2 linked regions of the Spartinivicinus marinus genome follow. The protein of the gene in region 1 binds, or shares a complex with, the protein of each later gene. Links are inferred from orthologs where the notes say so. Each region holds a gene or a part of one and is shown in the gene's direction. Other genes may lie near its edges.

Evidence for each region.
Region 2: the proteins of cheY (region 1) and OQE68_RS03485 are in contact, whole or in part, in a solved structure (PDB 1A0O), measured with the Escherichia coli proteins. The link is inferred for Spartinivicinus marinus from one-to-one orthologs.

Annotation. Positions count from the first base shown.
Region 1 is NZ_JAPJZK010000001.1:4,982,162-4,988,987, forward strand. Bases 2,146-5,074 are described here. They hold cheY (chemotaxis response regulator CheY), read left to right. Parts: upstream 2,146-3,384; coding sequence 3,385-3,765; downstream 3,766-5,074. Other genes in these bases: OQE68_RS22370 (MinD/ParA family protein), read left to right, coding at 2,146-2,542; OQE68_RS22375 (RNA polymerase sigma factor FliA), read left to right, coding at 2,554-3,291; OQE68_RS22385 (protein phosphatase CheZ), read left to right, coding at 3,775-4,563; OQE68_RS22390 (chemotaxis protein CheA), read left to right, coding at 4,576-5,074. In the rest of the region: flagellar biosynthesis protein FlhA, read left to right, coding at 1-87; flagellar biosynthesis GTPase FlhF, read left to right, coding at 218-1,540; more of OQE68_RS22370, read left to right, coding at 1,721-2,145; more of OQE68_RS22390, read left to right, coding at 5,075-6,826. UniProt on the Escherichia coli protein: Involved in the transmission of sensory signals from the chemoreceptors to the flagellar motors.
Region 2 is NZ_JAPJZK010000001.1:707,046-713,844, reverse strand. Bases 1,436-4,337 are described here. They hold OQE68_RS03485 (chemotaxis protein CheA), read left to right. Parts: upstream 1,436-1,757; coding sequence 1,758-3,917; downstream 3,918-4,337. Other genes in these bases: OQE68_RS03480 (chemotaxis protein CheW), read left to right, coding at 3,946-4,337; OQE68_RS03490 (response regulator), read left to right, coding at 1,436-1,690. In the rest of the region: OQE68_RS03500 (DUF748 domain-containing protein), read left to right, coding at 1-381; OQE68_RS03495 (STAS domain-containing protein), read left to right, coding at 961-1,266; more of OQE68_RS03490, read left to right, coding at 1,328-1,435; more of OQE68_RS03480, read left to right, coding at 4,338-4,443; OQE68_RS03475 (chemotaxis protein CheW), read left to right, coding at 4,450-4,965; OQE68_RS03470 (chemotaxis protein CheD), read left to right, coding at 4,976-5,533; OQE68_RS03465 (protein-glutamate methylesterase/protein-glutamine glutaminase), read left to right, coding at 5,715-6,788. UniProt on the Escherichia coli protein: Involved in the transmission of sensory signals from the chemoreceptors to the flagellar motors. CheA is autophosphorylated; it can transfer its phosphate group to either CheB or CheY.

The DNA of each region.
Region 1 (6,826 bases):
TTTGGTGTGCCGAATTTACATGTGCTTTCTTACCAGGAAGTACCTGATAACAAGCAGGTCACAATAGAAGCAACCGTCGGCCAGTAACATAATTAGCCAGCAATAAGGCTGGTTAAGGTAAGGCTACATGGTGAGTCTAAACAACTTACGTGGAACGTTGCGCCAAAAGACTTAAGTTGTAGTGTTTTGGCCGTTGAGTGCGCAGGGGTTAAGTGGCATGACAATAAAACGTTATTTTGCAGCGGATATGCGACAAGCCATGCGGCTGGTGAAAAATGATCTAGGGCTTGATGCAACGATTTTAAATCAACAAAAAGTGGCGGGGGGGGTTGAGGTATTAGCGACTTTAGAATTACCCCAGCCAACCAGGCCACCAGGTCCTGTGACACCTGAACCTTTATTAAATGAGGAAAAACAACAGCTGCGTGTGGCAATTAACCAAGCGAAGCAGGTGATTAATCGTGCTCAGCAGGGCAGTGCTACAACAACCGATGTGAATTTACAGCTGCGGGCAACGTCTGGCGTAAAGTCAGCTGATAAAATGGATACGACAGTAACATCTGTTGTACAACCTAATGTCACTGATCATCAATTTAGTGCATTGCAAAATGAAGTCAGTGGGATGCGGGCATTACTAGAACAACAGTTAGGGCAGTTGGGCTGGTTAAAATACTGTAAGCAAAATCCGGCTAAGGCACAGCTTTGGAAAAAATTACAGGCGATAGGTTTTAGTGGCCATTATTGTCAACAGTTACTAGCGAATTTACCTCTACAACAACAAGGCCTTGATGCTTGGCGACATGTATTGGCCAATCTGGTGAAGAAATTACCTATTACCTCTAAAGATATTGTTGATCAAGGGGGGATTTTTGCTTGTGTCGGTCCTACTGGCGCAGGGAAAACGACGACTATTGGTAAACTTGCTACCCGTTATGCATTAAAACACGGTACCGATAAACTGGCATTAGTCACCATGGACACCTTTCGAATTGGTGCCACGGACCAAATTAAAACCTTGGGTAAAATATTAAATGTACCCGTTAAAGTGGTGGGAGATGGCCAGCAATTACAAGCCGTGTTAGATAGCTTTCAGAAAAAATCGTTGGTCTTAATTGATACGGCGGGGCTTAATCACCAAGATCCCAAATTGCAGCTACAATTATCTATATTGAATCAGGTGAGGCCAATGGTGCGAAGCTTGCTGGTTTTAGCGACAACCAGCCAGCAACAAGTGCTGCAAGTGGCTTATAACATATATAGTCAAACTCGGTTGGTAGGGGGGGTGTTAACTAAACTGGATGAGGCTTCCAGGCTGGGGGAAGCAATTGAGCTGCTAATGGATAAACACCTTGCGGTTTCTTATGTCACTGATGGCCAGCGGATTCCGGATGATATTCACCAAGCACGAGCTTATCAATTGATTAGTCGTGCGGTGGCCCTCAGCCAACATGCTGAGTTAGCAGAAAATGAGCTAATGTCAGCTTATATGCAGGCCAATCCTGTAGCTGTAACACCTCCTATGCAAGCCAATGTTGGTTAATAACCCTGTGCCCAATGAAAAGGGGATGAGAATAATAAATAAGGCGCTAAGGGGAGTACCTCCATATAGCGTGCTCCTTATTATCTGTACTCAGTTGAAGAGTATGGTGGCAATGAATGAGTTTTAGGAGGTTGATGCGATGAGCTATTCATTAAGGATATAACCAGGATTATTCCGCATATGATCAAACATCCAGTACAAGTAGTGGCAGTGACCGGAGCAAAAGGGGGAGTAGGTAAAACAAATCTAGCAGTAAATTTGAGCATAGCATTGGCGGAACTGGGGCGGCGGGTGATGCTGCTAGATGCTGATTTAGGGTTGGCAAATGTAGATATTTTATTGGGCTTATCCCCGACTCGGAATATGGCAGATGTATTGGCTGGGCGCTGTGATTTAAGAGATATTATTTTACAAGGCCCGGGTGGTGTTCGAATTATTCCTGCTTCTTCCGGCACTCAGAAAATGACTGAGCTGAGTCCCCAGGAACATGCGGGAATGATTTCAGCCTTCAGCGAGCTCAGTAACCAATTGGACATGCTAATCATCGATACCGCAGCGGGTATTTCCGATACGGTCATTAGTTTTGTTCGAGCGGCGCAAGAATTAATTATTGTTGTTACTGATGAGCCTACCTCAATTACTGATGCTTACGCTTTGATTAAATTATTGCACCGTGATTATGGTTTATTGCGGTTTCGAGTCGTGGCTAATATGGTGAGAACTCAGCAGGAAGGCCATAATATATATAATAAACTAGCCAATGTAACTGATCGATTTTTAGAAGTGGCACTGCAATATTTGGGTGCTATCCCGCAGGATGAGGCTGTACGAAAGGCTGTTATGCGGCAACGTGCTGTTATTGATATCTACCCCCGTTCTAAAGCTGCTGTGGCAATTCGAGCACTAGCACAAAAAGTCGATGCCTTTCCTCTCCCGTCATCACCGCGAGGTCATTTAGAATTTTTTATTGAAAACCTGGTTGCTGGTGAAGTAGGAAGGTAATAGGCAATTTTATGGTGTCGAATGAAGCCGGTTTGTATTCTAAGTCAGGACAGCAATTTAACCAGCAATTAATTGAACAATATACTGGTTTAGTGAAACGAATTGCCCATCATTTAGCTGCCCGGCTGCCATCTCAGGTGCAATTAGATGATTTATTACAAGCAGGCATGATAGGCCTATTAGAGGCTGCTAAAAAGTATGATGGGAGCAAAGGTGCCACCTTTGAAACCTATGCGGGTATTCGCATTCGCGGCGCTATGCTTGATGAAATTCGCAAAGGGGATTGGGTACCTCGCTCGGTACATCGAAATAGTCGGCGGATTACAGAAGCAATCAGTGGGCTTGAAGCGAGACTTGGACGCGACGCAAAAGATGGAGAAATTGCAGAAGAATTAGGATTGAGCTTAACTGAATACCATCAGCTGTTAAGTGATACAGCTTCAAGCCGGTTATTTAGCTTTGAAGAATTACTGAGTAGCCAAGATGGAAGGCACTCTTGGTTAGCGGATCAACAACAATCATCGCCGCCAACCAAGCATCAAACTGAGCAATTTAAAAAAGCACTGGCTAAAGCCATTGCCACGCTACCGGAACGAGAGCAGTTATTGCTCTCACTCTATTATGACGAAGAGCTTAACCTCAAGGAAATTGGCATGGTATTGGGGGTGAGTGAGTCACGTGTAAGTCAGCTTCACAGTCAAGCTGCTGCTCGGCTTCGAGCACGTCTGCAAGACTGGGCAGTTGAATAGACTGGCACCCTCTTAATGACCTACTAGACTAGTAAGTTAGATGTTCAGCACAAACATCAATGTGGCTTGATGGAGGTCGCTTTGGACAAAAATATGAAAATTCTGATCGTAGATGATTTCTCTACGATGAGACGGATTATAAAAAACTTGTTACGTGACTTAGGTTTCACTAATACGTCAGAAGCTGATGACGGGCAAACTGCACTACCTATGTTGCAAAGTGGTGGCTTTGATTTTCTGGTGACCGACTGGAATATGCCGGGTATGACAGGTATTGACTTACTCAAAGCTGTAAGGGCAGACCCAAAACTAAATGCACTTCCTGTTTTAATGGTAACTGCTGAAGCCAAGCGCGATCAGATTATTGAAGCTGCTCAGGCCGGTGTGAATGGCTATGTAGTAAAACCTTTTACTGCTGCGGTGTTGAAGGAGAAAATCGAAAAGATTTTCGAGCGTGTTGAAGCAGGTGGTTAAGAGGTATATATGTCGCTGCTTGATAAATTAAAAGACCAGGCACCCACTGAATTTGAAACGAGCCTGAAAGAGCAGGCTCAAAAAATGGTGGAGCATCTGGAAAAAGGCAATTTAAAAGATGCCATAGAAGTCATTCAGGAAATTAACGAGGTTAGGGATAAAAGCTTATATAAAGAGGTAGGCAGACTAACCCGGGCATTACATGAGTCGATTCGAAACTTTCATGTTGAAGCGGGGCTGGCAGGTGGCGATCAAGAAAATATGTCAGATATGGTGGACGCTTCTGATCGTTTGGAATATGTCACAAAGATGACTGAAAGTGCGGCAAATACCACCATGGATTTGGTGGATAACTGTATGCCGATAGTCGGTGAATTAAAGTCTGATGCTCATAGCTTACGAGATGAGTGGTCAAAAATTCGCAAGCGACAAATGAACCCTGATGAATTTAGAAAGCTTTATAAACAGATGGATGAGTTTTTAGATCGCAGTGAAAAACAAGTTAATCAAGTCCATAGCAACTTAACTGAAATTTTAGTTGCACAAAATTATCAGGACTTAACTGGTCAGGTTATTAAAAGAGTCGTTGAGCTTGTTCAGCAGGTAGAAGACAGTTTAGTTGACCTCGTCAGGATGGCGGGTCAGGTAGATAAACTGACTGGTATTGAACATGAAATAACAGTAACTGAAGAAGATTCTATCGCTGCTGAAGGTCCACAAATCAAAGCAGAGGAACGGGTCGATGTAGTGTCAGGCCAAGATGATGTTGATGATTTGCTTTCTAGTTTGGGGTTTTAGGGGAGCTGTCTCATGAGTTTCGAGGCTGATGAAGACATCCTGCAGGATTTTTTAGTCGAAGCCGGAGAAATCTTAGAGCTGCTTTCTGAACAGCTCGTTGACCTGGAAAATAGCCCCGATGATATGGATTTATTAAATGCTATTTTCCGGGGATTCCACACCGTTAAAGGAGGAGCAGGGTTTCTTCAATTAAATAGTCTTGTTGACTGCTGTCATGTGGCTGAAAACGTTTTTGATATGCTGCGTAACGGGCAGCGGAAGGTCTCGACTGAATTAATGGATGTGGTGTTGCAAGCACTCGATACCATTAATGAAATGTTCAGCCAGGTACGTGACCGGGTTGAGCCAACACCTGCTGATCCTGAGTTATTAAAGGCTCTGGCTGACTTAGCCCAGCCTGAAGGGGCTGCACCTGCCGCAGAAGCAGCTGCACCGCCGGAACCTGCACCTACTGAACCAGAGCCAGCCTCCACCACACCCCAGCAACCGACTGCGAATGCTGGCACTGAAGGAGGGGGGGATATCACTGATGCAGAGTTTGAAAAGCTGTTAGATGCAGTGGCAGATGAATCATCAGAGGTTAAAGCGGCAGCGCCAACCGCCGCTGGTGGTGATGAAATTACTGAGGATGAGTTTGAAGCGCTGTTGGACCAATTACATGGCAGTGGTCCTGTCAGTAGTGACGCAGCAACACCGCCTGAACCTCCCGCTAAAGCAGCTGAACCTGCACCAGCCACTACTTCGGCTGCAGCGCCACCCAGTGGTAGTGATGAAATTACAGAAGATGAGTTTGAGGCCCTGTTGAATGAGTTGCATGGCGGGAGTGCTCCAGTTGGCCAGGCTACTACTCCAGCTGAAACAGCGGAGGCTCCACCCGCTGCGACTACACCTGCTGCCCCTGCAGGCGCTCCAGCAGCTGCCGCAGCCAAAACAGGAAGCGACTTGATAACGGAAGCTGAGTTTGAAAGCCTGCTAGATGAACTACAAGGGAGCCCTCCTGCTGCACCTACTAAGCCTGCGGCAGCTTCCCCTCCACCAGCACAACCAGCCGCTACTGCGGCGCCAGTCAAACGAGAGCCACCGGCAGCAGCACCTCCAGCCAGTCCACCTAAACCGCCTGCGGCAGCCGAAGCCCGTCAACCAGCGGGTGGTGGCGGCAAACCCGCGCCAGCCAAAGAAGCACCGGCAGCAGAAGCAACCGTTCGGGTGGATACTGCGCGACTTGATGACATCATGAACATGGTCGGTGAGCTGGTGTTAGTCAGGAATCGATTGGTCAGGTTGGGTAACAAAAGTGGCGATGAGGTGCTATCAAAGGCCGTTGCCAACCTGGATGTAGTCACAGGTGACCTTCAGTTATCAGTGATGAAAACCCGGATGCAACCGATCAAGAAAGTATTTGGCCGGTTTCCTCGGGTAGTAAGGGATTTGGCTAGAAGCTTGAAAAAAGAAATTAATTTAGAGCTTGAAGGTGAAGAAACCGACCTAGATAAAAACCTAGTTGAAGCGTTAGCTGACCCTTTAGTGCATTTGGTCAGAAATGCGGTTGATCATGGTATTGAATCGCCAGAGGATCGTGAAAAAGCAGGTAAATCACGCAAAGGCACCGTCGTATTATCAGCCCAGCAAGAGGGCGATCATATTTTACTATCCATTGCGGATGACGGTGCAGGTATGGACCCTGATAAATTAAGAGGAATTGCTGTTTCTCGCGGGATTTATGAACAGGATGCAGCGGATCGGCTATCGGATAACGAGTGTTATAACTTAATTTTTGCCCCCGGTTTTTCAACTAAAACTGAAATTACTGATATTTCTGGCCGTGGGGTGGGCATGGATGTCGTAAAAAATAAAATCTCTCAATTAAATGGCACCATTAATATTGACTCAGTAAAAGGAGAAGGCTCTAAGCTTATTATTAAAGTGCCATTAACATTGGCAATTATGCCAACCTTAATGGTAATGCTGGAAAACCAAGCATTTGCTTTACCTCTAGTCAGTGTGAATGAAATTTTTCATCTGGATTTATCGAAAACTAATGTGGTAGATGGACAGGAAGTGGTGATTGTCAGAGAAAAAGCATTGCCACTGTTCCACTTAAAGCGTTGGTTAATTAATGGCAGACGATTTGATGAAAGTGATGTTACGAAGACAGAAGCTCATGTAGTCGTGGTATCTGTAGGTACACAACGAGTGGGGTTTGTCGTCGATCAACTCATTGGGCAGGAAGAAGTGGTCATTAAACCCCTGGGACAGACCTTGC
Region 2 (6,799 bases), 4.3 Mb from region 1 along the record:
GGGCAGTTTGATATAGAGCAGGATAAACCAGCCTTAGTACAGAGTATTATGTTGAATAAGCTTGAAAAAAGTCTAGGTAAAATTGAAAGCGTATCAGCTAAGCAAAAGAAACAGTGGTTACGTGCACAATTAGATCAAGCAGGCATTATTACAAATGACTCTATGAGTATTGATTTCTTAACACGTTTATATGCTGGGACAATTCAAGTTGTTGATAGAGACTTAACTAATCTAGCTAAACAACGAGCTAAAGCGATTAGTGAATATATAATACGGCAGGGGAGCATTAAAAAAGATAGAATTTACCGGCTTGAAGTTAAAGAAGTTAAAGAAAAAGTCAAAGGCGATATTTCTTCTATTCTAACAATTAATGCCCCTTAACACTTTAGTAATAGCCAGTTTTTCTGGCTTTTACGTTGTTAGTCTTACTGAGACTTATCTAGGTGTTTTCTAACTCTTTCTCGCCACTTTTCTAGTCTAGTGGTCCATGTACAAAATAAGGTAACAGCTTCTTCTCCATTTACCCTCTGGCTGCGTAACTTTTTCTTGACGTAGGCCCTCTATGCCTGCAAAAAAGAGCCTTGCCAGAAAATAAATGGTTTTGAAAACTGTTACCTTATTTTGCACATGAACCACTAGCATCTGCATGATACGATAAGCTGACAATCTAGCTCACATATAGATGTAAAAAAATAGTAAAGATATTTATCATGAAGTGTATAAGCCGGACCTGCTGTTCTTGAAGTGTCGTACAAAAAACGACCTGCTGTGCTATAAAGAAGTATAATATACCCAATGCGAAGGGTTTTTAGGTGATGCCATCAAGTGACGAAGCCCCATGAGCCTATATTAATAGGTGGCTGGGGTGAGGAGCGACGATAACAAAGCCTAAAAATAATTCGCGACGGGTATACATACTATGTAATGTGTTGTCTCATTTTATTGAAAACAGAGGTTTGCATGGAGGCAAAAAGCGGTACTATTACACTGGGTGAGTCTGTTGATATAAGGCAGATAGAACAACTTCATAACGAGTTAAATGAAGATATAGAACAAAATGATTCATTAATAGTTGATTGTAGTCAAGTTCAATCGATAGACACCGCTGGTTTGCAATTAATTATTGCCTGTCAACAGAAGTATGTTAAGCAAAACAAAACCTTCCAAATTATTAATGCCACTCCAGTAGTTATTTGTACGCTTGAGTTATTAGGAATTAGTTTAAGCTCAAAAAAGGGATATATAGCATCTAAAAAAGCTAGTTGATGTTAAGTAGGTGATATAGCTTAATTGAGGGCAATTAGCCTTAAGCTACAAAGGTATTATTATGGTGAAAATATTAACCGCAGATGACTCAGTGTCTATGCGACAAATGGTCACACTTACTTTAAAAGAAGCTGGTTATGATGTGAAATCATGTTGTGATGGGCAGGAAGCTTTAATTGCAGCAAAGCAAAAAGCTTATGATGTTGTTCTATCAGATATTAATATGCCTGAAATGAATGGTATACAACTAGTGAAAGAGTTGCGTAAGTTACCTAGTTATAAGTTTACCCCTATTTTAATGTTAACGACTGAATCGGGGGGAGCTAAGAAGAATGAAGGTAAACAGGCCGGTGCTACTGGATGGATAGTAAAACCTTTTGAGCCTACAACACTAATAAAAATCATCAAAAGAGTATTAAACTAACTATATAAAAAGTAAAAGTTAGATTGTCAATAAGCATAATATAAATTAAACACAGTGTGAGTGGTTCATGACAATCAATGTTGAACAATTTCATCAGATTTTTTTTGAAGAATGTATTGAGAACTTGAATATTATCGAGCAAGGCTTGTTGTCATTTGGTAATGCCTCGATAGATGAAGAAATTGTAAATCATGTTTTTAGAGCTTCTCATTCGATAAAAGGTAGTGCTGCAACGTTTAACTTTATTGATATTGCAGAAATAACCCATGAGCTGGAGTTTACTCTTGATTTGGTCAGGGAAGGTAAAAGGGAACTTTTACAACAAGATGTTGCTCATATGTTAACGGCAGTTGATGCTGTGTATAAAATAGTTGAAATGAGAAAAGAGGGAAATAAAAGTCCCTTAGCAGATCAACAGATTGTTATTACACTATTGAGAAATATTGTTAACAGTCAATCCCATAGTTTTATTGATAAACAAACCGATATCCAGACAATAAATACTCAGAGTGAACTACTTGACCTCGCTATTCACCATAGTGACGATGGGGTAAAGCAAACGCTTCAAACCGAGCATAATAGCGAAGAGCAGCAAATGGTTAATGAGTGGGAAATTATTTTTATTCCCTGTCGACATATATTTTTAACAGGTAATGACCCCATTCGTTTTATTAGAGAACTGGCTGAACTGGCTGAACTAACAGTAGAAACTAACATTAAACAGTTGCCTGACTGGGAGTTTATTGAGCCAGAGGACTGTTTTTTGTCATGGTATATTAAGCTAAAGGGAGCAATAACAAAGTCAACTATTCTTGAAGTCTTTGAGTGGATAGCTGATGAATGTCAATTAACCATTGCCCCTTTGCAAAAAGAAGAAGTCATTAAGCAAGAGGTTAAGCAAACAGAACCAGATACATCTTCCTGGTCTTTTGTAGGGATAAATCCGGAAAAGGTCAATAAAAAAAATAGTCAAGCCCAACAATTAGCAACGGTTAAGCAAGAACAGCCTTCTGCGATTAACACAAGCAACCCGTCGATTAGAGTGAATGTAGAGAAAATCGATCATTTATTTAACTTGGTGGGAGAGCTGGTTATTACTCAGTCAATGTTATCTGAGCTGGGTAGTAAGCTTTCTGTAGATGCTCTTGGTAGTATCGAGCGACTACAATCAGGGCTTGCCCAGCTATTACAGAATACGAAAGAGCTGCAAGAGAGTGTAATGCAGATAAGAATGGTACCCATTAGTTTTATTTTCAATCGTTTTCCTCGAATTGTACATGACTTGTCAAACCAGTTGGGTAAAAAAGTTGACTTAAAAATTGAAGGGGAAGGAACTGAGCTTGATAAAAATGTTATGGAACAGCTGGTAGATCCATTAGTTCACTTGGTTCGAAACGCCTTAGACCATGGTATTGAAACCACAGAAAACCGATTACAAGCTAATAAACCGGCAACTGGTATCATTCAGTTGTCTGCCTATCACCGTGGTGGGAATATTGTCATTGACATTTTTGATGATGGGGCAGGCTTAAACCGGCAAGCTATTCTTAATAAAGCACAAACAAAAGGGATAATTAAGTCATCTGAACATTTATCTGTAGCTCAGATATTTGAATTAATTTTCGAACCAGGCTTTTCTACAGTAAAAACTGTTACAGATGTTTCTGGCCGAGGTGTTGGTATGGATGTAGTGAGAAAAAATATCTATAGCCTAGGAGGGAATATAACCGTAGAGTCGGAACAGGGTGGTTTTAGTCGATTTCAAATCTCTCTACCATTGACTTTAGCTATTTTAGATGGGCAGTTAGTGAAAGTGGGCAGTGAAACTTATGTAATTCCTTTAAATACAATTGTTGAGTCACTGCAAATGATACCTGATGCTCTTCAACAAGTATCTGGTGCGCTTGAGGTATATCGGCTACGTCAAGAAAATATTCCTATTATTCGTCTATATGAATTATTAAATATAACGCCTGTTAAGGCTGATTTAACAAGTGCTTTATTGGTTGTGGTTGAAGCAGAAGGGAATAAATTTGGTTTGCTTGTAGATGATCTTTTAGCCCAGCAACAAGTTGTCATTAAAAACCTTGAAGCTAACTATGACAAAGTACCAGGTATTTCTGGTGCTACAATCTTAGGTGATGGCACGGTAGCTTTAATTTTAGATATTTCTGGCTTGATCAGATTAATCACTGATGAACTATTTGTTAAGCCATGCGCAGCTTAAAACTGAATATTAACTTCAGGTGTTATTCATGAGTGAACTGAAAAGGGAATATGATGAGTCATTAACAGCAGATAACAACATACAATATCTAACCTTTACCTTAGCTGATGAACTTTATGCAGTTGATATATTACGAGTGAAAGAAATTAGGGGCTGGGAACAGCCAACGTTAATACCAAATGCACCTGATTATATTAAAGGGCTAATCAATATAAGAGGAATGATTATTCCTGTGATGGATCTTCGCTTACACTTTAGTATAGGGAGTAAAGAGTGTACCTCTACTACAGTTGTTATTGTGCTAAGTATTAAACAGGGAGCAATTAGTCGTACTATGGGGATTGTGGTTGATACGGTTGCTGATGTTGTGAAGGTGGCTGAGAGTGCTTTAACCAGTGCTTTGCCGGTTAAAGGGGAAGTTTCAGCAGATATAATCAGCGGGATGATTAATATTAAAAAGAAAACTGCAACTGTACTGGCAACTGAGAAGTTATTTGAATTGAAAAAATTTACAATCGGAAACTAAAGAGAAATGAGTTATTCAACTCAATATAATGTATCGGAAAATACTCAGAGATTATCAGGTTCAAATGATTTGTATAATGAGCCGTTAGATTGGGAGTTCTTATCTTTTATTCTTGATGGAAACGAGTTTGGTATTGATATTCTAAAAGTACAGGAGATTAGAGGCTGGTCACCATTACGAGAGCTCCCCAACTTACCAGCTTTTGTTCAGGGGGTTATCGATTTAAGAGGGAAAGTAATCCCGGTGGTTGATATGAGGACTAGAATGGGGCTAAAAAAAGCTGACTATAGTAATACAACGGTTGTTATTATTATTCAACAACAGATGGCAGGTTTTACCAATAGTATTTACAGTGGTTTAATTGTTGATGCAGTAGCAGATGTCTATCGTGTGACAAAAGATAACTATCGCTCTATAGACAATCTTACTTGTTATCAGCAAAACGACTTTATTTCAGGAATGGTGTCGGTTGACAAGAATATAATAGTGCTAATAGATTTTGCAAAAATTTTATCCAACTAGGTGTAATACTATGGTAGTTGAACGGTCAACACCAAACTCGTTAAAGAAAATGGACTGTCAGGAGGCCGCTGAAGTTAAAGTTGTTAAATTATTACCAGGTGAAGTATATAGTAGTAGTGAGCATGAAGACATTGTAACAATACTTGGCTCATGTGTTGCGACTTGTTTATGGGACCCGATTGCTAAGGTGGGAGGCATGAACCATTTCATGCTACCAGAAGCAAAAAAACAAATAAAATTGTCATCGATTAGTGTTAATCAATCCTCTGTGCGTATGCTAATGGGGCGGTATGGCAATTTTGCTATGTTTTATCTGATTGAATCACTACTGAAAAAGGGAGCACATTTACATAATCTGCAAGCTAAGCTATTTGGTGGTGCAAAAATGATAAAGCATATGTCTGATATTGGTAAAATCAACGCTGAGTTTGCGATCAGTTATTTGAAAGAAGCGGAAATTCCTATAATTGCCTCTCATTTGTTTGGAAATAATGCACGAAAAATTGTTTTTGAGTCAAGAACGGGAGTAGTGAAAATCAGAGAGTTGTCCTCCGTATATCAAGTGTAGGGCTTTTGTGCTTTTTACAAATAGCTCTTATGCTTTGTAACTATGATGCTTTATTTTTTTGATTAATGTGCATAAACAAGCCTTCAACTTAAGTATATGTCGTTTTTTTTACACTTGTAAATGTTTCAGAAAGATATATAAGGGTTGTTTAGAGAAAAAATAAAATTATTTTGGAAGCATTATGAAACCTATAAAGGTAATTTGTGTGGATGACTCAGTATCCATGCGTAACTTCTTAAAGGTCGCGTTGGAGCTAGATAAGAGAATCCAGGTAGTAGATCTTGCTGCAGACCCTTATGAGGCAAGAGAGAAAATAAGACGCCATAACCCCGATGTGATTACATTGGATGTAAAGATGCCAAAAATGGATGGCCTTACATTTTTAGAAAAATTAATGCAATTGCGACCAATGCCTGTTGTTATGGTTTCATCTCAAACAGTGAAAGGGGCTGACGATACGTTTAAAGCATTAGAAAAAGGTGCTTGTGACTATTTAGCAAAACCTTTTGATCCACAAGTATTTGATGAATTTACAGAGCAGCTCATTTATAAAGTTAAAGCGGCATCTTTAGTTAATTTAAGTGCTCTCAATAAGAAGCAGGATAATAAGGGTGTTATTCAAAAAAGGCATACAGTTGGTCATTTATCTAAGTTGAGGTTGCAAAAGCAAATAAAACTAATAGCCATTGGTGCCTCAACAGGAGGAACTGAAGCAACGAAAGAGATTGTGATGTCTTCATCCTTGCATGGTCCACCTATTGTTGTTACGCAGCACATGCCACCAGTTTTCAGTAGCTCTTATGCAAAACGTTTAGACAGGTTGTTACCAGTACCGGTCCAAGAAGTGACAGGTATGACTAAACTGGAGCCAGGTCATATTTATATTGCTCCTGGTGACAAGCATTTACTTGTCAAAAGAAGTCGTTTGTCTCTTCAGGCGGTGCTGGATGACTCCTTGCCAGTTAATCGACATAAGCCTTCTGTTGATAGCTTATTTTATTCTGTTGCTGAGAATATTGGTGCAAATGCTTTAGGTATTTTATTGACAGGTATGGGAGAGGATGGAGCAAAAGGGTTGCTGGCAATCAGGCAGAAGGGTGGAATGACAATTGTGCAAGATAAGGCTACCAGTGTTGTATGGGGAATGCCTGGGGCTGCTGTGAGCATGGATGCCGCCATTATGACATTGGGGCTTGATGATATTGCCAAAGAAGTGGCTTCACTATATCAGCCATCACTGGTTATCAACCTGTAACTCTCTGTAAT